2 linked regions of the Bremerella alba genome follow. The protein of the gene in region 1 interacts with the protein of each later gene in a pairwise test. Links are inferred from orthologs where the notes say so. Each region holds a gene or a part of one and is shown on either strand. Other genes may lie near its edges.

Region 1 (7,472 bases):
TCGATCGTGATAGAAGCTTTCGCCCAGTTGATGATCGAAGGTGACGTTGAGTCGTTCGTAGACACGTTTGATTTCGTCTTCACAGAACGGTAGGAACTCTTTCCACAGGGCGATGTTCTCGGTATCCCCTTCGTGCAGCTTGACCGTTTCTTGGAGGACTGCCGTGCTGATATTGGCATGCTCTTCGGCCATCTTCTTCAGCTCAGGCGAGTCTTCCGTCTTGGCGATCTTGGCTTTGGTCGACTCGATCGCTTCGTTCAGATCTTTGATCTGCGATTGAAAGCGGCCTACTTCCTTCTTCTGCTTCTTCGCTTCGGCTTTGTCGGTGGGCACCGGGGCGTTCTTGGCCGCTTCGTAATCCGCCGTGCGCTCGGCGAGCCTCTCGATCAACTGCGGCATCTGGTTCTTCGCATCGAAGTAATCCATCAGTCCCCGCACGACCCGGTAGATGCGCGACAGCTCGGTTACCGGGGCTTTCTTATAGGCTTCCTTCTCGGCGAAATGCTTGTAGCCGTAGATGATCATCCCAAACTGAGTACCCCAGTCACCGAGATGGTTATCGCTGATTGCGTTGTGCCCCACAAACCGCAGCGTACGGCACAGCGCGTCGCCGATCACCGTGCTGCGGATGTGCCCCACATGCATCGGTTTGGCCACATTGGGGGACGAGTAGTCGACCACGTAGGTCCGCGGCGCGTCGACCTTCTCGATCCCGATCCGCGGGTCGGTCTTCGCGTTTTCCAGTTGCCGCTGGATCCACTCGTCGCGTAGCTTCAAGTTGATGAAGCCAGGCCCAGCGACTTCTGGCGCTTCGCAAAGGTCTTCCAGCTTCACACTTTCAACAACCTCGGTGGCCAAGTCACGCGGGCTCTTGCCGAGCTTCTTGGCCAGGCCCATCGCAAAGTTGGCCTGATAGTCGCCGAACTTAGGATCGCCAGCTGGGCGAATCATCTCTAGCAACGGACCAACCTCGTCGGTCAGGGGTTCGAGCACAGGCTTAAAACGGGCACGAAGAAGGGCAAGGATATTCATGGAAGTGGCTTGCAGCTTGAATGGATCAAAGTTCTCTGGGTGCCACGCTCAAGACTTCTTGCGCGTGCACGTGAATTGTCCCCTCTCCCTTCCCAAGGGTCAGGGTTGGGAAACGGGTACACGGTTCGCCCCTCACCCTAACCCTCTCCCCAGAGGGGCGAGGGGACAAGATGAGGAATCTCCGCGTAGACGTGGAGATTCACACCCGTTGGGCTTGTTAGATTATGGCGAAATCGACCGGCAGCGGCACCCTGGCTGGGGTTATTCGCCCGGGTTTCGCAAGATGCCGGTCAGGTCGATCTTCTTGGCATCGGCCCACAGTTGTTCCAGCTGGAAATACTCGCGGGTTTCTTCGTCGAACAGATGGCACACGATCGAGCCGTAATCGAGCAGAATCCAGCGGCTTTCGTCGTAGCCTTCGCGGCCCATACGGCGATCGCCGAGTTCTTTCTCAAGCTTGTCGTCGATCTCTTCGCTCATCGCGTGCAGCTGCCGGCGGCTGCCACCGGTGCCGATGATGAAGTAATCGAAGATCGGCGTCAGGTGCCGCATGTCGAGGATGCAGATATCGCGGCCATTGTTGTCTTCGATCACCTGGGCGGCTGCCGTGGCGAGCTGAAGGCTACGATTATCGTCATTGTTGCCGGAAGTTTCAGGCTTGTCAGATTCAGTCACGCGAATGCCGGGGAACTTGAGTTGGTATGGTGTTGGAACGCCGGACTGGCTTTTTAGGCCGAAGTGTTGGCGTGGGTCTTCTGACCGCCGCCGGACGAGCCCCCTTCGTTCGCCTCGTAGCGACCGAAGATCATGCGTCCGGCACTGGTTTGCAGCACACTAGTCACCAGAATACGGACCTGGGTGTTGATGTGCTCGCGGCCACCTTCGACCACAATCATGGTGCCGTCGTCCAGGTAACCGACGCCTTGGGTATCTTCTTCACCCTTTTTGACAATCCTGACCGACAGATGTTCGCCGGGCAGGAAGACCGGTTTCAGGGCGTTGGCAATCTCGTTCAGGTTGATTACTTCCACGTTATGCAGCTTGGCAACCTTATTCAAGTTGTAATCGCCGGTGACGATCTTGCCTTCAAGCAGCTTCGCCAGCAGGACCAACTTCATATCGACCGGCTGGCCTTCCATGTCCGGCGTCTCTCGGTCGTGGATCTTCAGGTCGGCCTGATCATTGTTTCGCAGTCGGTTGAGAATATCCAACCCACGCCGGCCGCGGCTACGTTTGAGCTTGTCGCTGCTGTCGGCGATACCTTGCAGCTCGGCCAGCACAAATCTCGGCATGATCAACACATTGTCGAAAAAGCCTGTCTCGACGACGTCGGCAATTCGACCGTCGATCACAATACTGGTATCCAGCACGTACGGCTTAGGGCCCTTCAGTTCCTTGGCAAACTCAACATAAGGAATGATAAAGCGGAAATCATCCTTCGTTTGCAGAACTAAGCTGATACAGCTGTAACACAGCACCATCCCGATCACTAGTTGCAGCGCACGGTGCGCAGTGACTGCCCCGGGGTTATCTGCCGGAAACCAAACCTGAGTGATCAGCCCCAGGATGTACGTCAGAGAGAGCCCTACCAACAGGCCAAAATAGACCCCGGAGATGGTGTCGTATCGCTTGTTCTTGATGAAGAGATCAATGCCGATGACCGCTAGGGCGAGGATCATGATCCCGACAAACGCAGGCCAAGGTTGGTCCTGAAGTGCGCTGCGGAACGCATCAACCTGAATGACGGTGATGCCGACACCGGCAGCCACCAGAATAAAAATAACTCGTAATATTATTAGCGCCATGGAGAGCCTGCAGGAGACGACCATTAACGAAAGGTTCTCGACGGCAACCCTCGCCCAGGCAGGTCGTGCTCCCCTTAAAAGACAAACCTATTCTCAATTCCAAGAACGTTATTCTACCCCGCGATTGCAGGGAAAGCATCCCCAGAGACTAGCGAAAATGGGCATCGAATTCTCGTTGACAATAAGAATCGGTCATAGTGGCTATGTAATACCCTACCGTTCGCGGCAAGCCCCAAACCTCGAACCAGTCGGCACATTTTCCGCGGACTAGCTCCGGACGCCGCAAATATCCCTCGTACATCTGCCGCAGTTGGTCCTGACCACGTTGGCGAAACTCGACAATCTCTGGGTGGCGATAGACCCGATCGAAAAGGAACCGCTCGAGCTGCGTTTTTCGCGCTCTCAGGCTGTCGCTCACCGTCACGATCGGTTCGCACATCTCCGCCTCCTCCGGCGTTGCCGGGTTCCACTTGGCTATCCGCTCCATCGCCGTCTGCATGACATCGGTGACCTGAATGTCGATCAGCTGGTGAATAACCATCTTCCGCAGCCGACGACCTTCCAGCTGGCCATACCGTTGATACGCTTTCTCGGCACTTTGGGCAAACAGCGGGACCTGCATCAACTCGTCGAATTTCACTAGGCCCAGTTTCAAGGCATCGTCGGCATCGTGCGTGTCATACGTGATGCTGTCGCAAGCCTCGACCGTTTGCGCTTCCAGCAGTGGCCGCAGGAAGGTCATTTGCCGTTTGTCGACCCGCGTGATCTGACCTTCCAGCACCTCGTGAGTAAGATTCAACCCATCGTAGTAAGGACTGCGCGTTTCAAGATGCCTTACCAACACCAATCCAAACGCATTGTGCGAAAACCCGCCGCAATCGGCCATGCATTCCTGCAAGACCTCCTCGCCTGTGTGCCCCAGCGGTGGATGCCCTAAATCGTGCAGATAACCTAAAGCCTCGATCAGTTCTTCATTCAGCCCTAAGCTTCGGCCAATCGTGCGAGCCACCGTGACGACTTCAATCGTGTGCGTCAGGCGCGTGCGGTGGTAGTCGCTGATGTTCATGAAGACTTGGGTTTTGTCGGCCATCCGGCGGAACGCGCTGCTGTGGATGATCCGGTCGCGATCGCGCTGAAATGGCGAGCGATATTGCTGATCCGCTTCGTCATGTTCGCGTCCACTCGACTGTTTACTACGCAGCGCATAGGGAGCAAAAAGCCGTTCCTCACGCTGATCATAATTCATGAATTGATGCATTCGCTTCGCTGATAGTTTTCAGTTTGAAGTGTTCAGTTCTCAGGAGGAAAATCGTTGAGAGTGATCGTGATTGTTTCCTGTATCCCGTTTTAACAACAGGGCCCTATGCCGTAGGTTGGTCCACGAAAACCCAGGTTCGCCCCTCACCCGCCCCCTCTTCCCAAAGGGTCTAGCGCACAGGAGTTAGGCCAATACACCGATTTGCGTTGACTCCCTCTTGCTGAAAACCGAACCCCGAAAACTGAACTCTCTCAACTTCCCTCTAGTTGCCACCCTGGGAGGGCCCTGTTAGCTTGAACTGAATTGCCACTCATCATTTATACCTTTAAGGTCGGGATTGCCCCATGACAGGGGCCAGGCACCATGTCCCGCCTTTTACGCCCAGCATGATTGTCTGCCATCGTGGATTTTCATCGAGACAAGCTCTCTACCATCGACCCGACGCAAGATACGTCCTCTATCAGCGTCCGCGGGGCCCGCGTTCATAATCTGAAGAACGTCGATATCGACCTTCCGCGAGACCAACTGATCGTCATCACTGGCCCCAGCGGCAGCGGAAAAAGCTCGCTGGCGCTCGACACGTTGTACGCCGAGGGTCAGCGGCAGTATGTCGAAAGTCTCTCGGTCTATGCCCGGCAGTTCCTCGATCAGATGGAACGCCCCGATGTCGACTTGATCGTCGGCCTGCAGCCCACCATCTGCATCGACCAGCGTACCGGCAGTCAAAACCCGCGCAGCACCGTCGCGACCATCACCGAGATCTACGACTATCTTCGCCTGCTCATGGCTCGGCTCGGGCAGCCGCATTGCTGGAAGTGCGATCGACCGATCACGCAGCAAACGGCCGAACAAATTCAAGATCGCTTGCTGGCCCTGCCGGAAGAAACCAAGCTGATGATCATGGCCCCGATGGTTCAGGGGCGCAAGGGGGTTCATAAAGAGGTCTTCGATCGTATTCGTCGCGAAGGCCTGCTGCGGGTACGCGTCGACGACGAGGTCTACCAAATCGACGAAGTTCCGGAACTCAATCCGAAAAAGAACCACACCGTCGAAGCCGTCGTCGATCGCATCATCATCCGCGAAGGGCTGCGCGCTCGGATGAGCGACTCGGTAACCATGGCCTTGAAACTGGGCGATGGCCGGCTTCTGTCCTGCCACTTAGACACCACCCTTGTCGACAGCAAGCACCCCAAAGGCACCTGGGTCGATCACATCTTCAATACCGAGCTGGCCTGCACCGAGTGCAACCTGAGCTTCATCGACATCGAACCCCGTACGTTCAGCTTCAACAGTCCTTACGGCACGTGCCCTAAGTGCGAAGGCCTGGGCATCTGCGAAGAGTTCGACCCTGACCTGGTCGTCCCTGATCACGAGCTTTCGATCGACGACGGGGCGATCGCCCCCTGGCGTGGGCTGACGGCGGCCGCTTTAACCAAGGTCGCCAAAGGGCTCGACACGTGGCTCGGCAAACACAAGCTCGACCGCACCTCAAAGCTCAGTGACTGGACCGAAGACCAACGCACCAAACTCCTTTCCGGCGAAGGCAACCCTTGGCTAGGTGTGCTGATCGCTCTGGAAAAAGAGTACGTCACCACGACCCGTAAGAAGCGGCTCGACCAACTCGGCAAGTTCCGCGGCAAGCTCCCCTGCCCTGCTTGTCATGGCGCACGGCTGCGGCCCGAAGCGCTTGCCGTGCGCGTGGCCGATTACAACATTCACCAGATTGTGCGTCTGAGCATCAACGATTCCCGCACGTTTTTTGACGACCTCGAGTTCGACGAACACGAGATCCAAATCGCCACCCCCATCGTCCGCGAGATCGCCAAGCGGCTGGCCTTTTTAGAGAAGGTCGGGGCCGATTACCTCACCCTCGACCGCGCCGCCGATACGCTTAGCGGGGGCGAACTGCAACGTGTTCGCCTAGCCACCGGTATCGGTAGCGGGTTGGTCGGCATCTGCTACATCTTGGACGAACCTTCGATCGGGCTCCACTCGCGCGACAATCACCGCTTGATCGAAGCATTGGTCGAACTGCGCGACCATGGCAACACGGTCATCGTGGTCGAACACGACGAAGCGATCATGCGCGTCGCCGATCGCCTGGTCGATGTCGGCCCCGGCGCCGGCAGCCGCGGTGGGCAGATCATCGCTGAAGGTACGCCGGAAGTTGTCTCCCATGTCGAAGCATCGATCACCGGCCAATACCTCAGCGGCCGCACGAAGATCGATGTCCCGGCCATCCGCCGCAAGGTGGCTAAGTCACGCATGATTTCGATCGAAGGCGCGACGACCAACAACTTGAAGGACGTTGCCGTTCAAGTTCCCTTGGGCGCGTTCGTCTGCGTCACCGGGGTCAGCGGCAGCGGCAAGAGTTCGCTTGTCAACGAAACGATCACTCCCGCTCTGCTTCGCCGATTGGGGCAACCGTCGCAGCGACCTGGGGCGTTCAGCAGTTTGCGTGGCATCAGCCAGATCGACAAGGTCATCCCAATCGATCAGTCCCCTATTGGCCGCACACCACGCAGCAACCCGGCGACCTACACCGGCGTGTTCGATGAAATCCGCAAGGTGTTCGCCGACACGCGGCAAGCCAAGCAGTACGGCTACAAAGCGTCACGATTCAGCTTCAACGTCAAGGGTGGCCGCTGCGAGGAATGCCAAGGCCAAGGCCTCAGGAAGATCGAAATGAACTTCCTGCCAGATCTGTTCGTCGAGTGCCCTCAGTGCCACGGCAAACGCTTCAACCGCCAGACGCTGCGGGTCAAATACAAAGAGCTTTCGATCGCCGACGTATTGAACCTGCCGATCGAAGAAGCCGCTGAATTTTTCGACGCCGTCCCAGCGATCCAACGCGTGCTGGCGAGCCTGTGCGATGTGGGACTCGGCTATCTCTCGCTCGGTCAACCTAGCACGACCCTTTCCGGCGGCGAAGCCCAACGCATCAAACTGGCCACCGAGCTTGCCCGAACCGAAACCGGCAGCACCTTGTATGTGCTCGACGAACCCACCACAGGGCTCCACTTCGAGGACATCCGCCGCCTGCTATCGGTCCTCAGTCGCCTGGTCGACAAGGGGAACACCGTCCTGGTGATCGAACATAACCTGGACGTGATCAAGTGCGCCGACTGGCTCATCGACCTCGGCCCCGAAGGTGGCGACGGCGGCGGCCACATCATCGCCACCGGTACGCCCGAACAAGTCGCTGAAGTAGAAGCAAGCTATACCGGGCAGTACCTAAAACCACTGCTCAACGGTTACAACGGGCAGTAAGCTTCCTGCTAATCTTATTCTTACCTGTCTTTTGAGTGTGGCATCGACCTCAGTATCATGGCACACTCCGTGAACAAATTCTCATCCGGGTATACTGCGCCGAGCAG
Region 2 (7,730 bases), on another replicon or contig:
CGTATGGTTTCTAGCCCGTGGCTATCTGGTAAATCGAGGTCGAGCAAAATGACATCAACCGGACCATCGGATAGCTTGGCGAGGCCCGTGTCGAGACGATCGGCGTGGACAAGCGAGAAGCTTTCTTCGGCTTCGCGCAGGTAACGCTCGACCAGACCGGCTTCTTTGGGCGAGTCTTCGATCAAGAGAATGCGGATTGTTTCAGGCATTGGGCAGCGCATCCTTCCACAAGGGGTGCCAACCATCCTGGCGGCAATCGACTGATGTGGTGATTGAGTGACAAGGGAGGCAAACTAGTCATGGGGCAGTTTCGCCTATTTCCTATTCTAAGAGAGCGAAATCTGGCGAAAAGGCTTTTGTCCTAATCTTTTTGACTGACAAGCGATTCGTCTGGCGAATATTCACACGGGATTCTGGGATAGGTTCCGTTGTTAGGTCAGTCCTGGCAGGTTGTATCGACTAGCTTCTACTTTCGGTCGCCGTCTCGGCAAACTTCTTCAGGTCGTTCCCTCGCAAGACGGCCTCGAGCATGTCCGGCAGGCGATTGGGCGTGCAAGCAAAGCATGGCATACCCAGTTTTGCCAGCTTGTTGGCCAGGTTCTCGTTGTATGAGGGCTTTCCTTGATCAGAAATAGCCAACAGCACAATTGCTTTGAGGCCACCTTCCAGAAGGCCCTCCATCTTTCGGACGAAGCGGTTTTCGTTGGGGCTCGTGTCGTAGAGGTCGCCGAGAACGATGTACAGCGTTTTATCAGGCGTATGCATGAAACGCTCGCAGTAGCTGGTGGCCATCCAATAGTCTTCGGCCCCGCTTAGCTGAACACCGAAGAGTAGGTCGACCGGGTCGTGGCAATGCTCGGTCAGGTCGACGACCTCTTCATGATTGAACGCCACGACATGGGTTTCCACAGCCGGCATGCTCGCTAGAATGGCTCCCATGATTCCGCCGAAAATAAGCGACGAATGCATCGACCCGGATTGGTCCATGGCGATGATGATGTTCCAATCGTTTTGACGTTGCTGTCGGCTAAAAAAAGAGATTTGCTCAGGGATGATCGTTTTAAGCGTGGGATTATAGTTCTTGATGTTCTGCCGAATGGTCCGCGTCCAATCGAGATTCGGTAAACTGCGAAACGGAGAATGTCGGTTGCGATTGAGCGCTCCGCGAACCGCCTGGACGAAGCTTTGCTCCAGACGGCGGCGAATGTCTTCCACGACCGTCCGTACCAAGTCCCGAGCGGCATCTTTCGCTTTCTCGGGAACCAGGTTCTTGAGTTCGAGCACGGTACTGGCCAGGTCTAACGAGGGCTCGACCTTAGAGAGAATCTCAGGCTCGAATAGCAACTCCTTCATTCCCCGCCGCTCAATCGCATCGTGTTGGATCAGGGTCACGACATCAGTAGGGAAGAAGTTGCGAATCTGATCGAGCCACTTGGCAACCTTGGGGGTGACGCGACCTTTGGCGGGGCCATGCCCCACCTTCTTATCGCCGGAAGCCCATTCCTCTTGAGAAAGCTCGTCGTCACCGCCGCCATAGATTTCGGCGAGCGCTGCGTCCATTTCCAATTGTTCGGAAGATAGGCTGCAGCCTGGCCCCATACTGCCTAGTGAGTCCTGCGTTGCGGCCCCGAGGATCAGACGCCAGCGTGCGAGTTGTTCAGCATCCATTTGTGGCGGTCTCTTAAAAGTCGTCGAAATCGAATTCGTTCAAGTCAGAGAGCTTTTCTTCTTCCGCCTCGCTCAGAGGTGCTTCCAGCAAATCGGCGGCCTCGTCTTGGTTGAGTCCCCAGTGTTCTGCCAGGTTCTCGCAAATCTGACGTCGTTCGCGCGGGAGAAATTGTGCAAACGCCCGACGCAAGAAGACCAACGCCCGTTTAAATTGATCTTCCTCAAGCGAGGACACATACTCGGCCAGTTGCTCCCACAGGGTTTGTCTGGCCAGCAATGCGTAGCGATTACGTTGGGCCAACCCCTCGAACCAGCCAGCTCCTAAATCAGCAGGAACGCCCGGGGACAATCGCCGCGAGACTTCACGCGAGAGGGCCTCGTTCGGAATCAGTCCACGCTCCAACAGCAGGGCACAAGCGTAGCCAGACAACAGCGCGTTGCGATCGTCGGAGTCGGCAAGTTGCTGCAGACGGTCCGTCCAAAGACATTCTTCGACTCGCTCAGCGAACTCTAAACCAACACGATTGGTCAGGTCGATTGCTTCTAGCAGTGACACGGCCGCGCTATCGTCGCAGTTGGCGGCCGAATAAAGAGCCAGCGAGGCCTCGACAAATAGTTCTTCGATCAAAGGAATCAGCGGTCCCGGATCGAAGCGGCGGACGTTTCCGTAGCGAACGACCTGAGCCAGCTCAAATGCCGCCCTGGCAATCGCAACGAAGTCGGAAGTGCCTGACGACAGCTCTTGTAGTCGTTGCCGAGCTTGGTCCATGGCCTCCATCATGCCGCACTGACAAGCATCGTTGACCAGCTTGGCGGCATCAGCGATCGTGCGGCTCTTTTCCAAGAGTGTGTTGAAACGGAACGCGGTCGCGAGAAGGATCGTTTCCCCCTCGAGTACAGCCTCGACCAAGGCGATTTCGCTTTCCGGCGTCCACTGTACAATCCATCGCTCGGCCCAAGTGGTCGATTCCTGACGAGCTTGCCCCCACTTAGCAAATGGAACGCCGAGCATACGCAGGCGATGGAAAAGCGAAGACCGGTTCAGATCGAGGAAGGCCGCTTCTTCGCTGGCTACCTGGCGATTTTCACGTAAATCGAGGTCGAGAGTTTGCTCAACCGCAGTTTTGTATTTCGATAGCTTGAGCCGCTTCAACTCTCGTTCGAAGTCGGCCTGAATCGAAGTTTGGCTGACCCCCTCTGGCAGTTCACCAATCTCGGTCCCGACATCAACCCGCATCAACGCATCTTTTACCGTCGACCGTTCACCACGACCGAGCAGGGTAATCGCTGCGTCCCGCAGATCGCTGAGGGTCGGAGCCTGACCTCCATTTAAAGCCGAAAGCGTTTCGGCCAGACGAACGCCTTCGATGACTTCGGCGGTCGAGCGATGGGTGCCAGCTTTTCTCAAATTGGTGGCGACCTGAGCAAGATAGCGATGCGATAGCCCACGAATGTTTCCTTCGTTGAGCGATCGCCAGAGAAGTTCGAAGTAGGCCGGGGCACGATTGCCGGCACCATAACCTGACTGTGAGGACAGCTTGAAGTAGGAGTACGGCATTAAGGTAAGTTTGCTCGATCGCCGACGCAGAGAAGTAAGCTCTTGGTCGGTCATCGCCGGAAGGTCACCTCGCAGCACCGGTGCATGAAACGCCCCGACGACCGCCACGATCTTTTCAGGTGGCGTGCCGGCATCGATCGTCTGCTGAATACGACGACGCATGTATGCTTCGCGCACGAGATTCTCGGCACGCCAGTGAGGTCGATCTTCTTCTAGGTCACGCATGGCAGCGCCGAACTCGAACGAGCAACCACGGTAGCTTCCCTGGGCCTGGTTATGCTCGAAATGGCGTTCCCAATAGGTCTCGAAATCGGTTTCCCCAGCTTGACTGGCAACACGCTCGTACAGTGAGAGCTTGGTTTGTTCCAGCGGAGTGGCGACTTCGTCTGGATCAGAAAACTCGTTGTCGTCGGTTGGGCTGTCGTTCGTTTCTAATGCTTCGCGACGCTCTTTCTCGCGGCGTTCGTATTCAGCGTCGATCAATCCTAGAAAACACTCTGACGGAAGGTCAAAGAACTGAGCATCAACTTGGTTTTCGGCAGCCCACAGAATGGCCTGAAACTCAGGACTATATCGGGCAAAGGGAGTAACAATCGTCCGCACCGGCAGCGTATCGGTGTAAGCCAGAATAGCAATCGGCGGACGCGTTGTCTGGCGGGTCATATCGGGAACGAGCGGTGTGGCGTCGTCGATCCCTTCGACGAGAATCACCTCAGGGCGTATCTCGTCGAGATAATCGCGCAGCTGCCAGGCCCCCATCGGAGAGAGGTGACGTACGCCGAAGATGGGAATCTGCCAACTCACGCGTTGTGCTCCGAGCAGGCGTTGTAAAGCGACCGCCAAGCAGAGCCGCGTTTCTTAAGGACATTCTTCAGGTACTCTTGCCACGCAATGCGATCTTTTTCTTCGTCTTTCACAACCGCGCCTTGCAGGCCTGCAGCGATGTCTTGGGCCGACACCGTGCCGCTACCAAAGCTGGCAGAAAGAGCCATGCTGTTGGCCAGTACCGAAATGGCCTCTGCGGTGGAAAGAACGCCGGAGGGGGACTTCAATTTGTTTTTACCATCCAAGGTCTGCCCGCTGCGGAGTTCACGGAATATGGTCACCACCTGTTCGATGGCATCGGTGGCAGGCAGTTCCGACTTCAGTGCCAGATTTGTGGCAAGTTCCTGGACGCGTTTGCCCACGATCTCAATTTCGGTTTCGATGGAACTTGGGGTGGGAAGCACGATGATGTTGAAGCGGCGTTTAAGGGCGGCCGACATGTCGTTCACGCCACGATCACGCGTGTTGGCTGTGGCAATGATGGAAAAACCCTTTTGAGCAGGGACTTCGATGGCCAGTTCGGGAACGGAAAGCCGTTTTTCGGAAAGCAGAGAAATCATCGCGTCTTGGACCTCGGAGGCGCAGCGAGTAATCTCTTCAAACCGGGCGAGGCTGCCACTTTCCATCGCGCGGAATATGGGGCTCTTGATTAATGCATCGCTGCTAGGACCATGGGCGATGAGCATCGCGTAGTTCCAGGTATAGCGGACCTGTTCTTCGGTGGTGCCAGCTGTACCTTGGACGACTTTGGTCGAGTCGCCGTTGATCGCGGCGGTCAGGTGTTCCGAAAGCCAGCTTTTGGCGGTGCCTGGTTCGCCGATCAGTAGCAGGGCGCGGTCCGTGACTAGCGTCGCTATGGCGATCTCGACTAAGCGATTATGCCCAATATATTTTGGAGTGATGGCGAGCTTACCAGCCTTGCCACCGCAAATGTAGGTGTGCACGGCCCTGGCCGACATCTTCCAGCCGGGCGGTTTGTCGTGTTTGTCTTCCTTGATCAGCGCCTCGATCTCTTCGGCAAACATTTGTTCGGCCGTCGCACGAAGATCGCCGTTTGTCTCGGGCTTTTTCGAGGCGGAGGAAGTCGACTTCTTCGCCATGGGAGAGTCCTTGCTGAGGGGGTTGTTAAGTGTCGTTTTTCAATTGAGTAAGGAACTGGTCTCTCATTTGGGCCAGTTCGCTCGGCAATTCAATGGCTTCCAAACGAGGAACTGATGAATCCGGTAGTCGAGGGATCATCTCCAGGCAAATCGCCACTTCCCAGGCATCTTTCTTTTTGAGGAAGTGCTCGATCGCTTGTTCATACCGATCTAGCAGTTGGGGATGATCGCTAGTTATGAGTAGCCCCACGAATTTGATTGCCCGGATTTTCGACTTCTTGCCATCTTCAATCACTTGGAGCAGTCGTTGTTCGGCCCAGTCTTGAGTGGGCTGGTGACCGGGCCGTGCCAGGGAGCGAATCAGGTCGATGTTTCCGACTTCGATCGCAATGCCTAACCAGCGACCATCGAGACGATCTTCCGGTGAAACATGGTCGATGTGGTTGGGATCGTCTGCATCAACAGAGCCAAGGGCATATCCGTGAGCATAGAGAACACCCGATTGATATAAATCTAACAACTCCATCACGCTTTCGGCTTTTGCCTTGGCATGCTTGCGTTTGGGTGTCTCAGGGGCCGGCGCGACCCAATTGTGGAAGGTATCGAATACCTTCTCTTTCTCACAGAAGCGTAATCCGAGCGTGATAGCCCAAAAAAAGTCGTCGAGATTAAATTCCTCTAACTTATCGAACAGGGCATCGGCGGCCACATCCGTACTGGAGGCCAGGGACTGCATCACCGTAGCATTGATGTCGTGCTTGGGGGCTTTTCCTTGAGCCTTGGCGATCTTGGTTCGGTTATCGAATAGTTCCAGAAGTATGGACTGAGTACTCGCATCCTTCTTGCCGCGAAGTGCATTGACAAGACAAGTCATTCGCTTCGAAACACGGTTCTGTATAGTAGCACTCTTTTTGGTCGCGTCGTAGAGATCACCAAGCTGATCGCGAATCAGTCCTTGTAGTTTCGCATTGACGAGAGGATCCTCGCTTACCCTAGCGGCAGCCAAGGCAACGTCATCCTGCGACTCAATTGCTTCGCATAACTGTGACGAGCTATAAGCTGGGACGGCGACGGATTTCTTTTTGGCCATGGAAACTCCTGACTAAGAACGGCGGTTTTTCAGTTCGGCCACAGCCAGAACGTAGCGGTCGGCTTCTGTATCGGGAAGCTCACCTAGTAGCAATTCAAGTTTTGGAACGGCGTTTTTGTCGAGTGCTGGGATCAAACGAGCGATGCCATACGAGTAGTATCCCATGCTGCGTTTGCTGGTACTTCGGATCGCTTCGATGATCAGATCGACCGTGTCGGGATGCTTCGAGCGAATGATGGCTAGAAGGACGTCCATCAGGTGGTAGTCTACCCGTTTCATTTTCAATCGTTTCTTAAGCTCTGCTTCGATGGCCTTGTGGGCCATGCCGTGGTCGGGGCGAGCGAGCGCGAAGATAAGTTCCATGTTGTTGTGCTTGACTGCCAGGTCGAGCCAACGGGGATCTACCTGATCACGCTTTTGGGCGAGTTCCTGCTCTCGTTCTTTGTCGACCGTTTCGTACCAATAGTGGTAGATCGATCCGACCCGGTTGCCAATGGCCTGGGTGATGGCTTCGGCCTTGGACTGGGCTGCTCGCTTCTTCGTTTTCGCGGTTTTAGCGTTTTCGAGATAGCCGTGGAATTCGTCATAAAACTGAGCAGGGTTACCTTGTTGTATCGCCGCTTGGGTCGCGATTGCCAGTTCGTAGTCATCGTAGGTCTCGTGCTCGGAGATAAGCAAGTCGCGAGTCTTGTCGCTACACTCGGACATGCGAGTCATAACACTGTGCGCGCAGGTCTTGCTGCCAAGTTTTCCCTCGGCCTTCGTAATGGCAGCCCTGTGAGGAAACAGTTCCAGAAGAAGCTTCTCCGTTCCTTTATCGGTGCGGTGTTCAAGGGCCGCCAGGAGAGTCACTAGGCGTGTGTGAGCAGCCTCGTGGGCGTTCTTGTCGGTTTCCTTGGTGTCTAGCAGTGTCTGCCAGGCCAAGCGAGTTTCGGCAAGAAGCACTTTCACGGCATCGGGGTGACGGGTCTTGAGTCCCTCTCGAATCGATCGGAGGTGGCCTTTCTCCTTCATTCTCTGGACGAGATACTTTGCGGCGGCAGCGTTATTAATGACCGCCAAAGCGGAAAAGGCGGCATCACGCACCTTGGTGCCTTTGGCCTTCGACTGCTCAATCAGAAATGAGACGTTCTTGGGGTCACGGAGCTTCGAGATCGCGACAATTTTCACCTCGCTCGAACCATCCTCGAGCACCTCATGGATGATCGATTCTGCACCTGTGGGATCCACGCGATGGAGCAGCGAAAGCCGTCGGGCATCGCCTGCGCCCCCTTTGCGATCGAACTTTTCGAGAACGATGGGGACGATCGACTTACCGTACTGGGGCAGAATCGACTTTTCGACCAGGTCGCCTACTTCGTAGTATGAACCATCTAACGCATCGATGGCTGGTCCTAATAGTCGAGGGTCGGGAAAGGGATCTTGGGAGAGCGATTCCTGGATCAACTCAAGACGCCCAGAGCCGGTTGTGGTCAGGGCATTAGCGACC

Evidence for each region. Proteins that work in one complex are often made in the same cells at the same time.
Region 2: the proteins of rsfS (region 1) and HOV93_RS03875 interact in binary tests that used the Escherichia coli proteins (3 or more experiments, as listed by UniProt). The link is inferred for Bremerella alba from one-to-one orthologs.

The regions. Positions count from the first base shown.
Region 1 is NZ_JABRWO010000001.1:475,269-482,740, forward strand. The notes cover bases 1-2,736. They hold rsfS (ribosome silencing factor), read right to left. Parts: upstream 1,708-2,736; coding sequence 1,294-1,707; downstream 1-1,293. Other genes in these bases: argS (arginine--tRNA ligase), read right to left, coding at 1-1,032; HOV93_RS01895 (PIN/TRAM domain-containing protein), read right to left, coding at 1,761-2,736. Also shown: more of HOV93_RS01895, read right to left, coding at 2,737-2,837; dgt (dGTP triphosphohydrolase), read right to left, coding at 2,986-4,083; excinuclease ABC subunit UvrA, read left to right, coding at 4,498-7,365. UniProt on the Escherichia coli protein: Functions as a ribosomal silencing factor. Interacts with ribosomal protein uL14 (rplN), blocking formation of intersubunit bridge B8.
Region 2 is NZ_JABRWO010000002.1:164,834-172,563, reverse strand. The notes cover bases 3,090-6,083. They hold HOV93_RS03875 (ATP-binding protein), read right to left. Parts: upstream 5,152-6,083; coding sequence 4,027-5,151; downstream 3,090-4,026. Other genes in these bases: HOV93_RS03870 (hypothetical protein), read right to left, coding at 5,177-6,083; HOV93_RS03880 (DUF5682 family protein), read right to left, coding at 3,090-4,030. In the rest of the region: HOV93_RS03890 (hybrid sensor histidine kinase/response regulator), read right to left, coding at 1-209; HOV93_RS03885 (VWA domain-containing protein), read right to left, coding at 460-1,668; more of HOV93_RS03880, read right to left, coding at 1,682-3,089; more of HOV93_RS03870, read right to left, coding at 6,084-6,241; HOV93_RS03865 (hypothetical protein), read right to left, coding at 6,254-7,730.